DNA from 2 places in the Pseudobacteroides sp. genome. Region 1 is predicted to be linked to the other one. Evidence: riboswitches for the same ligand, from Rfam matches in the RefSeq annotation. Region 1 holds a riboswitch; the other holds the start of a gene.

Region 1 (8,898 bases):
ACCACATGCAGATGACAATGGTAACACTATGAAAGAAGCTTCCATAGTACAAATTGGTGATACTAACGCTTCCATAAACTATCCGGAAGATTATGATGCATTTAAATTTATTCCTCCAACATCGGGTACGTACTATTTTAAAATAAAAACCGATATGAATTCTATCATAAAAATTTATGACACATATGGTATGTATATTCAATACGCGGATGTTGGTAACAATACTTTATGTTGTAATTTAATAGCTAATAATGTATATAATATTGTTGTCAATAACGAATCAATACTGTCAGTGGGTGATTATACACTTACAATCAGCAATACTTTGATACAGGACACATCCAAAATAACAGGGTATATCAAGCCGGACTTTACAGATAGCTTGTTGAATTCTTTAAGAGCTGGATTCAATATATCATTATCTGGTACTCAGTTTTCTGCTATATCTGATGAAAACGGGTATTTTGAAATTACAAATGTCCCCAGATCAGATAAAGGGTATGATATTGAGATAAGTAAGGATAACTATTTAAAGAGGAAGATAGAGGATGTTATTATAGATAATAACAATATTTCTATATCTCTGCCTGAATCGCCAATTGAGTTGTGGGTAGGGGATTTGGTTGGATCCCAAGATGGAGGCATTAATATTGCCGATATAATTCAACTTGCAAAAGCCTTTAATACTTCTAAAGGCGATTCTAATTATTTGGCGGATATGGATGTAGATAATAATTCAGTAATAAACATCACAGATATAATGGTTGTAGCAAGGCACTTCAATCAAACTATGGAAAGCTACCCCAAAATAAGTATTGTTGAGAAGTCACAACTAAGGGATGAAAACAGTGTGTAAAATATTTTTGTGCTAATCAATTATGTTTTATATTCTGATAGAATAAAAATAATAAAATTGTGGGGCGATAATATGTTTATTTTGAAAAAAAAGGTTAATTTCAGCAATGTTTGCTGTAATATTTACTTTGAATCTTACTATAGTACATGAAGCAGCTAATCCTATTACAGTAATAGTTAATAACAATATAGTTAAATTTGATGTGTTTCCGGTAATAGAGAATGGAAGGACACTTGTACCAGTAAGAGCGATCTTTGAGGCTCTCGGTGCTGTTGTTACCTGGAACGCGAATACGAGAACAGCAATAGGAGTAAAAGGTACTCGAACGGTTAATATCAAAGTAGATAGTACTGATGCAACTATAAACGGCATTCATAAAAAGCTTGATGTACCAGCCAAGATAATACAGAATAGGACATTGGTTCCGCTAAGATTTATCTCTGAGAGTCTTGGATCAATTGTATCATGGAACGGAGAAACAAGGACGGCAAAGATCACTGATAATAATACCCAAGTGCAAGAAAGCACTCAGACTACTAATTTCAATAGAATATCTTTAGATATTCCAGATGGATGGATATACTCAACTAATCCTGAAGCTGCATCAGGTACAGATCAGTACAACTGGAGATTACACTGATATGGAGAAGATTGTTAGAAGCATAAAATTGTTACCCCAAAATAGTACTAACGAAAAACATATCAAAGGGTAACGCACACGGACTAGTTTTGCAGTCATAGACGGACGCAATTATATTTATACAAACCTTGAAGATGTAGAACTGGAACGCATAGTTTATGAAAGACTTCCAACCTGAATATACCTTTGAGAATTATAAGCTAAAAGTCAACAAATACATAGAGGAAAATCTGCTTTAATGTAATTACAGGACTAAAACTGATATTTCCAGTTGATCTTCCACATAAATATTATCACTTATTAACAATGCGTACAATTATTAAACCTATTTTTACACAAAAATACCTCTAACAATGACATAGCCTTTGAAAATCAATATTAACTTGAACGAATTAGTTTAATAGCACATTTGGGTTATATATGTTATAATTAAAAATGATTTTAAAACCAAGTGAATATAAACTTTATTAATGAGGTGTTGGAATGATAGTTACTAACGAAAAGCACAAATTTATATCTGAAAGCTTGTCTGGTGAATTAAAGAAGCATGCAAAAAAGTTTCAGGACGAAAATAAGGAGTATCTTGAAGCTTCAATTAGAAATAATACTTATGACGAAGTATATACAAAAATGGTTTCCGATGTTGTTATTGAGTCATACGATGTGATGAACTCCTGGGAAAATATCGCCTATGAGGAAATCGGCGGTATGACACCTCTCCAGTATTTCGGAATTTTAAATAATTTATCTGATGTGATAGATTTGGTAGTTGCTTTTGAAGTTGAAAACGCAGGCATAATCCCCAATGGTCTGGCCAAACACATAAAGGCTAGTCAGGATAAACTTTTGGATGATTTGGTAGCCATGTTGAATTCTTTGGAATTGGATGAGCAAAAATGCATGAAATTTGGACAAAAGGCTGTAATGCACACCGCAGAAATAATTGGGGACACAAAATTATTAGAGCCTTTATTTAAGATAGTATCACAAATGGAAGATCAAAAGACTGATGCAAACACATTGACTGCAGTTATGAATGCCATACAGGCAATCGGAGAACCTGCTATCGAAAGAGTAGTAAGTGCGATTGAAAGCAGTGACAAAAAAGGTCAGGTTTATAGATTTCTGCTAATTAGTCTGGCAAGAATAGGTTCAAAAAACAAATCTGATGCTGTTTACAACCAATTAAAGAAATATTTTAAGGAAAGCAGCTACAAATTCATCGAAGCAAATGCTTTGGGTGTATATGGAGATAGAAGAGCATTACCTGCTATTAGGGGATATATAGAAAAAAATGCCCATAAAATTTCCAAATGGGAATATACACAGCTAAGAGAAGTATTAATCCAGTTTGGAGGAATGGTACAAGATTTTGACACTTATTTCTCCACAGTGAAGGATATGTAGACTTTAGTAATCACTATAATAAAAATAAGCCGATTTAGATATGGTTGAGTATAAGGGGGGCCTAAGGCCCCTTTCTCAATATATAGGGAATTAGGGTCTCTACTCTATTCTGACAGCCGTTCCATAGCATAAAACTTCGGTTATGCCTTGTGAAACCTCATTGGCGTCATATCTCATTCCGATTATGGCATTTGCACCAATCTGATCGGCATGCTGTACCATGATTTCAAACGCTTCCTGTCTGGCTCTTTCACATAATTCAGTATAGAGAGATATGTTTCCTCCAAATATACTTTGAATTCCTGCACCTATGTTTCCTACTATACTTCTCGAACGAACAGTGATGCCCCTTACAATGCCTAGGTAAGATACTACTTTTTTGTCATCAAATGAAAAAGTTGTTGTTATATAACGACGATCCATTGAATCCTCCTTAATTTGAATTTGTTTAGGCTTATTCTATATCATATGAGTACCATTATCAATTGATTTTTACATTCTAAAAGGATTTTACAACATTGGCATAAAAAAATTTAGGCATTTAATTGACATAAATTATTTTTGTTATTATAATTAATTTGTTAAAGATTAATAAAATATTGCGGATGAGTGTTATGGGAGAGATGCCTTTTAATATATAAGCTTTAGGTAAAAGTGATATATAAAGGCACACCGAAGAAGCTACACTTTCAGGTAAAAAGACTATAACAGGACGCACCTCTGGAGAGACCGTCAAGGCGCCGAAGGGGCAAGTTCGCCACAGATGATGTGGGAATAATCTCTCAGGCAAAAGGACAGAGTTAGGTGTATAATTGATTTCAGAGGTCAAATCATGTGGGTTTGGCTTTTTTTAATGTCTATAAAATCTATACATTTGATTAATCACATTTTATTTATAAATGCTTAGGAGGATTTTTATGTACAATATTGATGAAGTTTTAAAAATTGATCCAGAAGTTGCAAAGGCTATGAAAGACGAAGTTGGCCGTCAAAGGAACAAAATAGAGCTTATTGCATCTGAAAATTTTGTTAGCAATGCAGTTATGCAAGCTATGGGTACACCGCTTACAAATAAATATGCAGAGGGATATCCTGGAAAAAGATATTACGGAGGCTGCGAATTTGTAGATGAGGTAGAGAGGCTGGCAATCGAAAGGGCTAAGCAAATATTCGGAGCAGAGCATGCAAACGTTCAGCCCCACTCAGGCGCTCAGGCCAATATGGCGGTGTTTTTTGCAGTTTTAGAGCCAGGTGATACAGTATTAGGTATGAACCTTGCTCACGGCGGCCACTTAAGCCATGGAAGCCCTGTAAACATATCTGGTAAGTACTATAAGATAGTACCTTATGGAGTTAGAAACGACAACTTTAGAATAGATTATGAGGAATTAAGGAAGCTTGCAAAAGAAAACAATCCAAAGCTCATAGTTGCAGGTGCAAGTGCATATCCTAGAGAGTTGGATTTTAAGGCTTTTAGGGAAATTGCCGACGAGGTGGGAGCATACCTGATGGTGGATATGGCTCATATAGCAGGATTAATAGCTGCGGGTATCCATCCAAACCCTGTTCCTTATTCACATTTTGTTACAACTACTACCCACAAAACTTTAAGGGGACCTCGTGGAGGTATGATTCTTTGTAAGGAAGAGTATGCTAAAATGATAGACAAGGCAGTTTTTCCGGGTCTTCAGGGTGGACCTCTGATGCATGTGATTGCTGCGAAGGCTGTTAGCTTTAAAGAGGCAATGACAGATGAATTCAAAGTTTATCAGAATCAGGTAGTTAAGAATGCAAAGGTTCTTGCACAGAGCCTCATGGACAAAGGACTTAACATAGTTTCAGGCGGAACAGACAACCACCTTATGCTGATGGATTTGAGAAATATAAATGTTACAGGTAAAGAAGCTCAGTTTATGCTTGATGAGGTGTTCATAACAGTTAATAAAAACGGAATCCCCTTTGATACACAGAGTCCTTTCATAACAAGCGGTATAAGAATAGGTACCCCTGCTGTTACTTCAAGGGGCATGAAGGAAGAGGATATGAAGGAGATTGCAGAACTTATTCATATGACACTTACTGATTTTGACAACTCCAGGGAGAAGGTTGTTCAGAGGGTTGGCACTCTTTGCGGCAAATATCCACTTTATTAAAATAAATATCCATAGAAATGTATTTCAAGACTCAGGGAGGAGTACCTGAGTCTTGTTAACGTCTGGGGAAATTCGGCGATTGAAGGAGGGGGGATATATCAATGGAAAACTCGAAAGATGATACAAAAGAAAATACAAGAGAAGATTCAAGAGATAAAAAGGAACCCCTTGCATACAGAATGTGCCCGAGGACTATAGACGAATTTTTCGGACAGGAAGAAATTGTAGGGCAAGGAAGGCTTCTATACAGAATGATCAAGGCAGACAGAATAGCTTCAATCATACTATACGGGCCACCTGGCACTGGGAAAACTTCTCTTGCAAGGATAATCGCATCTACCACAAAGTCCAGGTTTGAAAAACTTAATGCGGTAACCTCGGGAGTGGCAGATATTAAACGGATTGCATCAGATACCCAAAACCCTATATTGAATCCTAACGGAAAGACTGTTTTGTTTGTAGATGAGATTCACAGATTCAATAAATCACAGCAGGACGCGTTGCTGCCATATGTGGAAAACGGCACGATTGTGCTTATAGGTGCAACTACTGAAAATCCGTTCTTTGAAGTAAATAAAGCTTTGATATCAAGATCCTCCGTCTTTATGCTTAAGCCCCTTGGCGTTGAGAGCCTGAAGAGCATAATAAAAAATGCACTTAAGGACAAAGATCGAGGACTGGGTAATTATGATGTAAAATTGGATGATGATGCACTTGATTATCTGGCAGAAATAAGCAACGGTGATGCAAGAACAGCACTAAATTCCATAGAGCTGGCTGTGCTTACATCTGAGCTTGATGAAAACGGTATAATTCACATCAGTTTGGCAACAATTGAAGAGTGTGTGCAAAAAAAGCATATTACATTTGATAAATCAGGCGAAAGTCATTATGACAATATAAGTGCTTTTATAAAATCAATGAGGGGCAGTGACCCTGATGCGGCAGTTTTTTATCTAGCAAGGGCAATATATGCAGGTGAAGATCCTGTGTTTTTGGCAAGGAGGATAATAATATGTGCATCGGAGGATGTTGGAATGGCAAATCCATCTGCACTACAAGTAGCTGTTGCTGCTGCAGAGGCGGTGAGAATGATCGGTATGCCGGAAGCCAGAATTATCCTGGCACATGCGGCAGTCATGGTTGCTACAAGCCCTAAGTCCAATTCCAGTTACAAGGCTATCGGCAAAGCATTAAGTGATGTTTCTACGAAGCGGACAGGAGAGGTTCCAATGCACTTAAGGAATGCACCTGCTAATGGAATGAAGGATTTGGGATATGGTCAAGGCTACAGGTATGCACATGACTATCAGGGGAATATTGTTGATCAGGAATACCTGCCGAAGGAAATGAGGGGTACGGTCTATTATGAACCGACAGCCAATGGATATGAGGCAAGAATAAAGGAATGGCTTGACAGATGGAAAAACAGAAACAAGGATAAAAGGGAGGGTCTATAAAATGAAAAGAGTTGTTGCATGGCTTTTGCTGGCTGGATTTGTTCTATTATTGGTCAATATAGTCTTTATTCATCTATATATGGTTCAAAGTCTTACTGTATATGCAATTGTTGCACTGACATACTGGTTTCTTTTAAGAAAAGATTTTAACAGCAAAAAAAGAGATAGAGAAGAATGATCGCTTATCTGCGAGGCGTAAAATTTTATAAATGTATTGACTAATTATATCCAAAGTGCTAATCTAATTACGAGAAATCCAAGTAATATACTTGGAATTGGAGGGTGTTAAAATATGAAGCTATCTACAAAGGGGAGATATGGTGTTAAAGCCATGCTTGATCTTGCACTCCATAGCTCTGAAGGAAACATTTCTCTTAAAAGCATAGCGGAGAGACAGGAATTATCAGAAAACTATCTTGAGCAGCTTTTTGCATCCCTTCGGAAAGCAGGGCTTGTAAAAAGTATAAGGGGAGCACAAGGGGGGTACATACTTTCAGATAAACCTGACAAAATATCGGTAGGATCTGTATTAAGGGCATTAGAAGGTTCTCTTGCACCGGTAAGCTGTGTCAGTGGGGATAATGAATCTTCTTGTGACAGGTATGGCTTCTGCGTCACAAAAATGATATGGGAAAAAATGATGAATGGGGTAAATGAGGTAGTTGATTCCATATCTTTGCAGGACCTTATCAATGAGTACCACAGGCTTAATAAAAATGATGATATAATGTACTTTATCTGATAAGAGATTAATCACTTTTTATTAATGATGTTTAATAAATAATTATTTTGGGAAAACATAAACAATAACGGTTAAGGAGAAAATGCTATGGGAGAAAAACTTATATATATGGATCATGCTGCAACGACTTATGTTAAACCTGAGGTAGTTGAAGCTATGACTCCATTTTTTACTAATAGCTTCGGCAATGCTTCTTCCATATATACAATTGGAAGAGAGAGCAAAAAGGCGATAGAAGAGTCAAGAGAAAAGGTGGCTGATGCAATCGGTGCCCAGGCAAGAGAGATATTTTTTACGGGATCCGGGACCGAAGCAGACAATTGGGCTATCAAAGGCGTAGCATATGCAAATAAAGCTAGGGGAAACCACATTATAACGACAAGTATTGAACATCATGCTGTTCTTCATACATGCCAGTATCTCGAAAATGACGGCTTTGAGGTAACATATCTGCCTGTTGATGAGTTCGGGCTTGTGACACCCCAGCAGGTTGCCGATGCGATACGGCCAAACACCATACTTATAACAATAATGTTTGCAAATAACGAAATCGGAACTGTGCAGCCAATTGCAGAAATAGGGAAGATTGCAAGGGAAAAGGGAATATATTTCCACACTGATGCTGTTCAGGCCATTGGTAATATACATGTAAATGTAAAGGAAATGAATATTGATCTCATGTCAATTTCATCCCATAAGTTCTATGGGCCAAAGGGAGTAGGTGCACTCTATGTAAGAAAGGGAGTAAAGCTTGTTTCCTTTATACATGGGGGTGCCCAGGAGAGAGGAAGAAGAGCCAGTACAGAAAACATACCGGGTATCGTCGGATTTGGTAAGGCAATTGAGCTTGCAACGGCCAATCTTGATGAATACAATAAAAAGATTATGGCATTAAGGGATAGGACCATAGAAGAGGTAATGAAAAAAATACCTTTTGTAAAATTAAACGGACACAGGGAAAAGAGATTACCTGGAAACGTGAATTTTTCATTTGAATTTATTGAGGGGGAATCACTCTTATTGATGCTTGATATGAAAGGCATTGCGGCTTCAAGCGGTTCAGCATGTACTTCCGGATCTTTAGATCCTTCCCATGTCCTATTAGCTATAGGTTTACCGCATGAAATAGCACATGGGTCATTGAGACTTACCTATGGTGAGGAAAACACCAATGAAGATGTTGATAAGCTGCTGGAAGTACTGCCTGTTATTGTTGAAAGATTGAGAGAAATGTCACCATTATATGAAAATGTGAAGAGAGGTAATAAAAATGTATAGCGATAAAGTTATGGATCATTTTATGAACCCTAGAAATGTAGGGGAGATTGAAGATGCTGACGGAGTTGGTCAAGTAGGTAATGCTAAATGCGGAGACATAATGAAAATGTATCTTAAGATAGATAATGGTGTGATAGTAGATGCTAAATTCAAGACATTTGGGTGCGGTGCTGCTGTTGCAACCAGTAGTATGTCTACTGAGCTTGTTGTAGGAAAGACTATTGAAGAAGCCCTTCAGATCACAAACAAGGCTGTGGCTGAAGCGTTGGATGGACTTCCGCCTGCAAAGATGCACTGTTCAAATCTGGCAGAAGAAGCAATAAGGGCTGCTATTGAAGATTATAAGAGGAAAAACGGATTAT
Region 2 (8,898 bases), on a different contig from region 1:
TTCGAGGGTTTAATTAATTTAGAGATATTAGTCTAGCTATGCATGAATTGATTGTTTTACTGCAGCGTTATTGTTTTTCGAACTTTGAAAAATTCATATGAGCATATAAATAGCTTTTATATAAAGTAATGCTGAATAATATTTAAGCTGTTAAGATTAACTATACACTAATAAATGATTTTTTTACTACTGATTATACAAAATTAAACATACTCTTTATTCGAACCAATAACACACTTCATTCTTGAAAGATATAAGTATTCTCAACTCCAAGCAGATATTAGATCTATTGGGTTATAATATTTATATTACCTATTGCTGATTTGATCCTGATTTATAACAATTTTCACATCTAGTACGAAATCCATACTTTACAATTTTTTAATAATTGATTATTGACTAAAAATTAATTCTTCAGGAATAAATAAACTGGTCTTTATTTAATAGATCAAATAATGATTGATATTATTTGAAAAAGGCAAATTAGAAAGATCGTTGATTAAATATAATTTTTCTGAAGATATTTGCGGTTTTGTTTTATAATGCGTACAAAAACCGCAAATTAATTTTTATTACTATTTTGAGAGGAGTGATATATCAACTTAACAAAAGCCAATACATTCTGTTGAGACTCCAAAAAGTTATATTAATAACAGAATACGGAAAGGATAGAGCATACAAATAGCCGCATATTTGCGACTGAGAATTAACAGAGAGAAAGACTAAGGGGTTTTACTTATCTTATCTAAGGGGTAAACTAGAAAAGTGCTTAAAGTTTCGTTTTATAAATAAGTACGGAACAAAATAAAGGGGGTTTATCTAAGTGAAAAAGAATAAAATATTTGCACTTGTTCTAATGATGGTTATGTTAGTTTCTAATTTGTTTCCAATTGTATCGTTTGCGGCCTCAGCAGTCAATGTAGTTATAGGCACAGCCGCAGGAGGTCAGGGTGATTCCGTAACTATACCTGTAAGTTTTCAAGGTATAACAGCCGGAATCAATAATTGCGATTTTAGATTGTCATTTGACAGCAATGCGATGGAGCTTGAAGAAGTTACACCTGGAATAATCGTGCCTAATGCTGTTGTAAATTTTTCTTCATATTGTGGTAAATCCGGAGTTGTTTCATTTTTATTCAGTGATTCAACACAAGGGTTATTACCGATTACCATCAACGGTCCTTTTGCCAATTTGAAATTTAAGATTAAGGATAACGCAGTAAGCGGAAATTATACTGTAAAAATGGATTCCGTAGGATCATTTTCAGACACAAGAGGCGGAAAGATCAATCCAGACTTCGCATCAGGTGCTTTGAATGTTAAGGGGGATGTAAAACAAACGCCTACACCTACAGCAGTTGTTACAGATGGCTTAAAGATATCGGTTGAATCAGCCGAGGCCGTTGCAGGTCAATCTGTTACAGTACCCATCAGTTTTAAAAATGTTCCAATTAGTGGAATAAATAACTGCGATTTTAGATTACAGTTCAACAGTGATGTTTTTGAAATGGAAAGCATTATTCCAGGTTCAATTATATACAATTCCTCAACAAATTTCTATTCTTATGCAAAGAGTAACGGAACAGTATCTTTCTTGTTTGCAGATGCTACACAAGGTTCAAATCAGATAAAGAATGACGGTTTGTTTGCAAGTGTAAAGCTAAAGGTAAAGGATAGTGCAGCTGCAGGGGATTACATGTTGGTATCCTCAAAAGTTGGGGCAATATCAAGCATTAGTCCATCTGAAGCATACAAGATGACACCGGTTGACGCATTTATAGATGGAGGTACTATTAAAGTATCTGCATCAAAAATTACACCAACACCGGCTACACCGACTCCTGTTGTTACAAATGCAAAGGTAAGCATTCAAATAGGAGACACAAATGGTGAGCCTGGAAATGAAATTTATATTCCAATAATATTTGAGAATATTCCTGAAACAGGAATTAACAATTGTGACTTCAAGGTTTCCTATGATAGCAACGTTTTACAAATAAAAGATGTTGAGGCTGGAGCTATAATTCCTTCTGCATTAACTGATTTTTCTGCCAATTACAGCAAGGCAGGACAGATATCAATCTTATACAGCGATGCTACTCAAGGGTCTAACCCGATTGTAACTAAGGGAATGTTTGCAAAAATCAAGGCAGTAATAAAAAGTACTGCAATAGCGGGTACATACGACATAAAAATCAGCAGTGTGGGTGCATGTTCAACAAAAAACATGCAATCTGTAAAAGTAACATCAACTAATGGTAATGTTACCATTGCTTCAATCAAGCCAAGTGCTACAATTACACCTACTCCTACACCTATAGTTTCTGAAAACAAGATTGATGTGACTGTAGGCAGCCAGCAGGGTGACGCTGGAAGTGTTGTAACTGTTCCGGTAAACTTCAGTGACGTACCTGCAAATGGGGTAAATAACTGTGACTTCAGACTTTCTTTTGACAGCAGTGTAATGGATATTGTTGAAGTAAAGGCTGGAGATATTATACCAAGTCCTCTGACTGACTTTGTTGTTAACAAGAGTGCAGGAATCATATCATTCCTGTACAGTGATGCAACTCAGGGTTTAAATCCTATAGTTAAAGATGGTGTTTTTGCAAATATCACCGTAAAAATTAAGGAAAATGCACCAGCAGGTAAATATCAGATCAAGTTTATCAAAGTGGGTTCTTTCTCCAGTAAGAATATGGTTGCTATAAAAGCCAGTACAAAAGATGGTGAATTAATTGTTAATAAGGCACAGAGTACACCAACAGCTACACCTACTGAAACCCCGGCAACACCTGTAAGTACTCCTACAAATGCTGCTGCATTAAAAGTAAAGGTTGATATTGGAAATGTTACAGTTGAAGGGCAGGAAGCCATAGTGCCTGTAAGCTTCACTAATGTACCTGAACAAGGTATAAATAATTGTGACTTTAGATTATCATTTGACAGCAGTGCATTAAGTATTACTAGTGTAACCCCAGGTGATATAGTAACTCTTCCAAGTGTTAACTTTACTTCAAACAGCAATAATGGAATTGTTGCATTCCTCTATAGTGATGTTACACAAGGTCAAAGTCCAATAATAAAAGACGGTGTCTTTGCAAATATCAAGTTTAAAGTTTTAAATCCTGATGTAACAGGAAATTACCAAATAACATTAAGTAGTATTGGTGCTTTCTCAAGTAAAAACATGGTTCGTGTTGAGCCTGTATTTACAAACGGAAAGGTGACTGTAATTGCTGTAAAGGCAACAGCAACTGCTACACCTACATATACTCCTACACCAACATCTACCTTCACACCGACACCAACAAGTACGCCAAAGCCAACAAGTACACCAAAGCCAACAAGTACACCAAAGCCAACAAGTACTCCAACGCCAACAAATACTCCAACACCAACAGTTACACCAACTGCTACTCCTACTAATCCGGCATTGAAAGTGAATGTAGAAATAGGCAATGGAAAAGGTAAGCCAGGTGATGTAATAGAGATTCCTGTTAACTTTAATGGTGTGCCTGCAAACGGTATAAACAACTGTGATTTCAAATTGATGTTCAATAAGGATGCACTTGAAATTATGAGCATAACAGCAGGATCAATAGTTCAGCTTCCTGTAGCCAATTTCTCATCCAATATTGATTCACAGGGGTATATATCATTCCTTTTCAGTGATGCAACTCAAGGCTCATTACAGATAGTTTCTGATGGAGTGTTTGCTGTAATAAAGGCTAAAATAAAGGATAATGCTACATCTGGGGATTGCAAGCTAAGCCTCAATCGTGTAGGGTCATTCTCAGCATTCTCAAACGGCAAAATATCCCAGATATTGCCATCCTTCGCAGAAGGAAAAGTAACTATTGCAGCAGCTGATCCTACGCCGACTCCAACTCCTGTCGCTGATGGATTAAGAGTTATTGTAGAGGACTTCAACGGTAAAGCAGGCAGCACTGTAACAGTACCGGTTAAATTCGAAGGGCTTACTGAAGAAGGATTAAATAACTGTGACTTTAGACTTTCTTACGATACTAGTGTTATGGAAGTAGTAAGTGTTGATGCTGGTTTAATTGCAACTTTACCAATAGTTAATTTTGTCGGTTATTTCGGAACTCCTGGTGCTATCTCATTCCTGTTTAACGATGCTACACAAGGATCCATGCCTATAAAGGAAAATGGGGTATTTGCCAACATAACATTAAAATTGAAAGCTGATGTCTCATCTGATTCCGACAGCTTAAAGATTTCTAAGATGGGATCATTCTCTGACCCAAGCCGTAAATCAATTAAGGCATCTGCAATTGTTGAATAACTAAATACTGAATATAAATAAAGTGTTATCTTAGTGAATTGACTTCACATAGCAATTTGGAGAAATTATCTTTAAACTGCTATGTGAAGTTTTTTAAATATTTAGGAAATTGTGTCGTATTCTACACCATAATTTTTTACGACAACATTAAGGTTGACTATAGGTAAAATTTGTTGACAACAATGGTATAGATTATTATAATTAAAGTTAATTGAATATTTAATATTATCGGATGATGGTTGAGGGAGAGTAACTGTTTGTTTTATTAATTATATTTAAGGGTTAAAGAGTTAATAACACATTCCGTTCACCGAAGGAGTCATACTCTCAGGTATAGAGACTTCAGCCGGACGAACCTCTGGAGAGACCAATATATGGCGCCGAAGGGGCAAGTTCCTGTTAAGGAAATAATCTCTCAGGCAAAAGGACAGAGCTAATTCACATTATTTATGTGTATTATTGTGTTTATCACAGGGGTCACTCTATTAGAGTTTGACTCCTTTATATTTGCATAAATTTTACTTAGTAAACAAACAAAAAGGGAGGGGCTTTTATGTTTAATATAAAAATGCTCAACGGTATTTCTGAAAAAGGATTGGAATTGCTGCCGGTGGATCATTACAAATTATCAAATGATGCAGAAAATCCGGATGCTATATTGGTTAGGAGTGCCAATATGCTAGAAATGGAGTTCGGACCCAACCTCAAGGCTATTGCAAGGGCAGGAGCAGGAGTAAACAATATTCCTATCGACAAGTGTACGCAAAAGGGAATAGTTGTTTTCAATACCCCAGGTGCGAATGCCAATGGAGTAAAGGAGCTTGTATTAGCATCATTATTTCTGTCATCCAGACGCATTTGCCAGGGAATTAACTGGGCTCAATCACTTAAAGGCAAGGGAGATGAGGTTCCTAAGTTGGTGGAAAAGGGCAAATCCCAATTTGATGGCCCTGAAATTAAGGGAAAAAGAATTGGCGTTATAGGTCTTGGAGCAATAGGCGTTATGGTTGCAAATGATGCTGTTTCATTGGGTATGGAAGTTATAGGATATGACCCTTTTATTTCGGTTAATGCGGCATGGGGGCTTTCAAGCAGTGTAATTAGAGCAACCAGCCTTGATCAGATTATGTCTACATGTGATTACATTACTGTACATGTTCCGCTTGGGTCTGAAACAAAAGGAATGTTCAATAAAGACAAGTTTGCTATAATGAAAAAGGGAGCAAGGGTAATAAATCTATCAAGAGGAGGTCTTGTTGTTAATAAAGACATGCTTGAGGCTCTGGAAAATGAAACTGTAGCATGCTATGTGACCGACTTCCCTGAAGATGAATTGATTGGAAATGATAAAGTCATTACTATACCTCATCTTGGAGCTTCAACACCTGAGTCGGAAGAAAACTGTGCTGTTATGGCTGTTAATCAGGTTAAGGACTATCTTGAAAGGGGTACAATCAAGAATTCAGTTAACTTCCCGGATTGTGATATGGTGAGATCAGGAAGCACAAGAATATTAACCGCACACGAAAATGTTCCTAACATGGTAGGACAGGTTACAACTATACTTGCTAACAATAAATTAAATATTGCAGACATGCTTACTCATCATAAAAACAATATTGGGTTTAATATGATTGACGTAGACGGAAAAGTAAATGAACAGATATATCAAGCTGTCAAGAGTATTCCTGGGATTAAGATGGTTAGAATTATTGAGTAATAAAGGCAGAAAGTTTGCAGGCCTTCTTTGAAGCAGCCTGCAAACTTTTTTGTATTTTAAGAAATTGTTGTCTATGTTATACCACTCTAAGGAATTATAGTTTACTATGACTTGAAAAGTAATCATTAATCCAATATAATAAAAATTGTATGATAGCACCGCCAATTAACAAACAGGAAGAGGGCTGCAAATGGCAATCGTATTATTATCAATTTTTAGTTTGTTCCTTGGAGTATTATTAAATATAATTGCATCAAGAATTCCTAAAGTAGTGGAAAATGACATTGAAGACGTTACATGGGCTTGGCCTTTTTGTAGATCATGCAGCACAAAGCTCAAACCGCTTCAAATGCTTTTCCCAATAAACCTCTTTTTACATCACGGAAGATGCGGCAAATGTGAAAGTAAAATATTTGGCAGACCCATTCAGATTACTCTGTTTGCCCTTGTTGTTTGTGTACTCTTGTATCTAAAGTTTGATTTTACAATACAGTTTTTTGCATTTCTTTATCTGATGTCAGTATTGATAGCAGTGTTTTTTATTGACATGGACTACTATATTATTCCTGACGATTTGTTGTTTGCAGGTCTGGGGGGTGCACTTCTGGTATTTGTCTATAATCTTTTTTATGAGTTTCCGATTTATATGGATAGAGCCTGGTGGAATCCTGTACTTGGGGGGGCCTCAGTTTCTCTTGTGCTTTTATTAATAGGAATAGTTGGCCTATTTATTTACAAGACAGAGGCAATGGGATTGGGAGATGTAAAGCTTTTCATACCAATTGGGATTTTCCTTGGCTGGCGGATGGTAATAGTGTCATTTATACTTTCAGCAATCATTGGCTCACTAATATCAATTGTGATGATGATAATCAGGCGTAAGAAGCTTAGAGAAGCTATACCATTTGGACCAGCTATCGTATTGGGTACTCTTGCCACCATCCTTTATGGTACTGATATATTAAATTGGTATTTACAGTTTAATAATTATTAAACAATCTTAAATTTTATCCGATAATAAATAAGTTAATATATGTTTTTATTATTTAAGTTTTACTGGCAGTTTATCATCCACCCAATTAATGAGGAGGCTGATCCCTTATGATTTCCAGAATTAAAAGCTGTGGATTGGTTGGCATTGATGGATATGTTGTGGAAATAGAAACTGATATAAGTAGCGGAATTCCCTCCTTTGATATTGTAGGGCTTGGTGATGCTGCTGTTCGGGAGTCAAAAGAACGAGTCAGGGCTGCCATAAAAAATTCAGGGATGGAATTTCCTGTGAGAAGGATTACTGTAAACCTATCCCCGGCAAGTATAAGAAAGGAAGGATCCCATTTTGATTTAGGCATCGCCTTGGGTATATTATCAGCCACAGAGCAGATAAATACAAGTGAAATACATAAATATATGTTTATAGGTGAGTTGTCACTAGACGGTCAAATAAGACCTGTTAATGGTGTTTTGCCTATGGCTGTGCGGGCAAGGGATGAAGGGATTGAAAACATAATACTATCAGTGGATAATGCTGAGGAAGCAGCAGTTGTCAAAGGGGTTAATGTTCTTCCGGCAGTGAATATTATCAATGTAATAAGGCACTTGAATAAAGATATGGAAATTAATCCCTACACTATAGATATCGATAGACTTTTTTGCAAAAACACCGAGGATGAACTTGATTTTTCTGATGTTAAGGGTCAGGAAAATGTTAAAAGAGCTTTGGAAGTGGCTGCGTCAGGTGGTCACAACTGTTTACTTATCGGAAGCCCAGGTTCTGGGAAAACTATGATTGCCAGAAGAATCCCTTCAATATTACCGTCCATGACATTTGAGGAAGCCCTTGAAGTTACTAAAATTCATAGTATAGCGGGAACTCTTCCTGCAAAGACACCACTTATGACTAGAAGACCTTTCAGATCTCCACATCATACAATATCACGCTATAGCCTTATAGGCGGAGGAAATGTCCCCAGACCTGGGGAAATCAGCCTTGCCCACTACGGAGTTTTGTTTTTGGATGAGGTACCGGAGTATGGCAAAGAAGCACTTGAGGTTATGAGACAGCCTTTGGAGGATGGTTATGTGACCATATCAAGATTGAGCGGAAGTATTTCATATCCTTCAAAAACAATGCTTGTTTGCTGTGGTAATCCGTGCAGATGCGGTAATTTACTGGATGAAAGCAAGGAATGTTGCTGTTCACCAAAGCAAGTACAGCAATATCTTGGAAAGATTTCAAGTCCCCTTATGGACAGAATTGATTTGCACATAGAAGTAGCTGGGGTACAATATGCAGACCTGGACAGTACCCAATCCGGGGAAAAATCCCATGTAATTAGAGATAGGGTAAATAAGACTAGAAAAATACAGGTTGAAAGATATAAAGGTCTTGGAATATTTTCCAATTCCCAACTGACTTCCTCCCTGATAAGCAAATACTGCAAACTGGATAATGAAGGAAAGGCACTTTTGAAAAACGCCTTTGAGCGATTGGGGCTAAGTGCAAGGGCACATAACAGAATATTAAAGGTAGCCCGCACAATTGCCGATATGGATGAGAGTGTTGATATCAAGCTACAGCATCTGGCTGAGGCAATTCAATATAGAAGTCTGGACAGAAAAGTCTGGGGAAGATAGAATTCTGAAAGGGAGATTATTTATGGGAAGAAGACCGAATATTGGTTTCTTTGTAAATGAAATTGATGGAGATTTTCAGACGCTTTTCTGGACGTCAATAAGAAAAGCGGCAGAGAAGCTGGATGTCAATCTGATCACTTATGAGGGAAGGATTCTATTTAATACTGATAATATAAGCGGAGAGCATAACATAGTTTACAAGCTTGCTGATGCTGCAAGACTTGATGGCCTT

Evidence for each region. A riboswitch is a leader RNA that binds a small molecule or an ion and turns the genes downstream of it on or off. The one in region 1 is predicted to bind glycine.
Region 2: another riboswitch for glycine. It lies ahead of VIO64_RS04805 (3-phosphoglycerate dehydrogenase family protein); the one in region 1 lies ahead of glyA (serine hydroxymethyltransferase).

The regions. Positions count from the first base shown of each region.
Region 1 covers NZ_DATCTU010000045.1:93,452-102,349, forward strand. The annotation lists gene VIO64_RS08255 (hypothetical protein) at 1-856, shown strand, start outside; gene VIO64_RS08260 (copper amine oxidase N-terminal domain-containing protein) at 963-1,496, shown strand; gene VIO64_RS08265 (hypothetical protein) at 1,980-2,903, shown strand; gene VIO64_RS08270 (YbjQ family protein) at 3,003-3,326, opposite strand; glycine riboswitch at 3,509-3,618, shown strand; glycine riboswitch at 3,622-3,703, shown strand; gene glyA (serine hydroxymethyltransferase) at 3,821-5,056, shown strand; gene VIO64_RS08280 (replication-associated recombination protein A) at 5,158-6,516, shown strand; gene VIO64_RS08285 (hypothetical protein) at 6,518-6,694, shown strand; gene VIO64_RS08290 (Rrf2 family transcriptional regulator) at 6,809-7,258, shown strand; gene nifS (cysteine desulfurase NifS) at 7,346-8,536, shown strand; gene nifU (Fe-S cluster assembly scaffold protein NifU) at 8,529-8,898, shown strand, end outside.
Region 2 covers NZ_DATCTU010000032.1:54,179-63,076, forward strand. The annotation lists gene VIO64_RS04800 (cohesin domain-containing protein) at 824-4,309, shown strand; glycine riboswitch at 4,542-4,662, shown strand; glycine riboswitch at 4,666-4,742, shown strand; gene VIO64_RS04805 (3-phosphoglycerate dehydrogenase family protein) at 4,863-6,029, shown strand; gene VIO64_RS04810 (A24 family peptidase) at 6,220-7,023, shown strand; gene VIO64_RS04815 (YifB family Mg chelatase-like AAA ATPase) at 7,131-8,666, shown strand; gene VIO64_RS04820 (substrate-binding domain-containing protein) at 8,689-8,898, shown strand, end outside.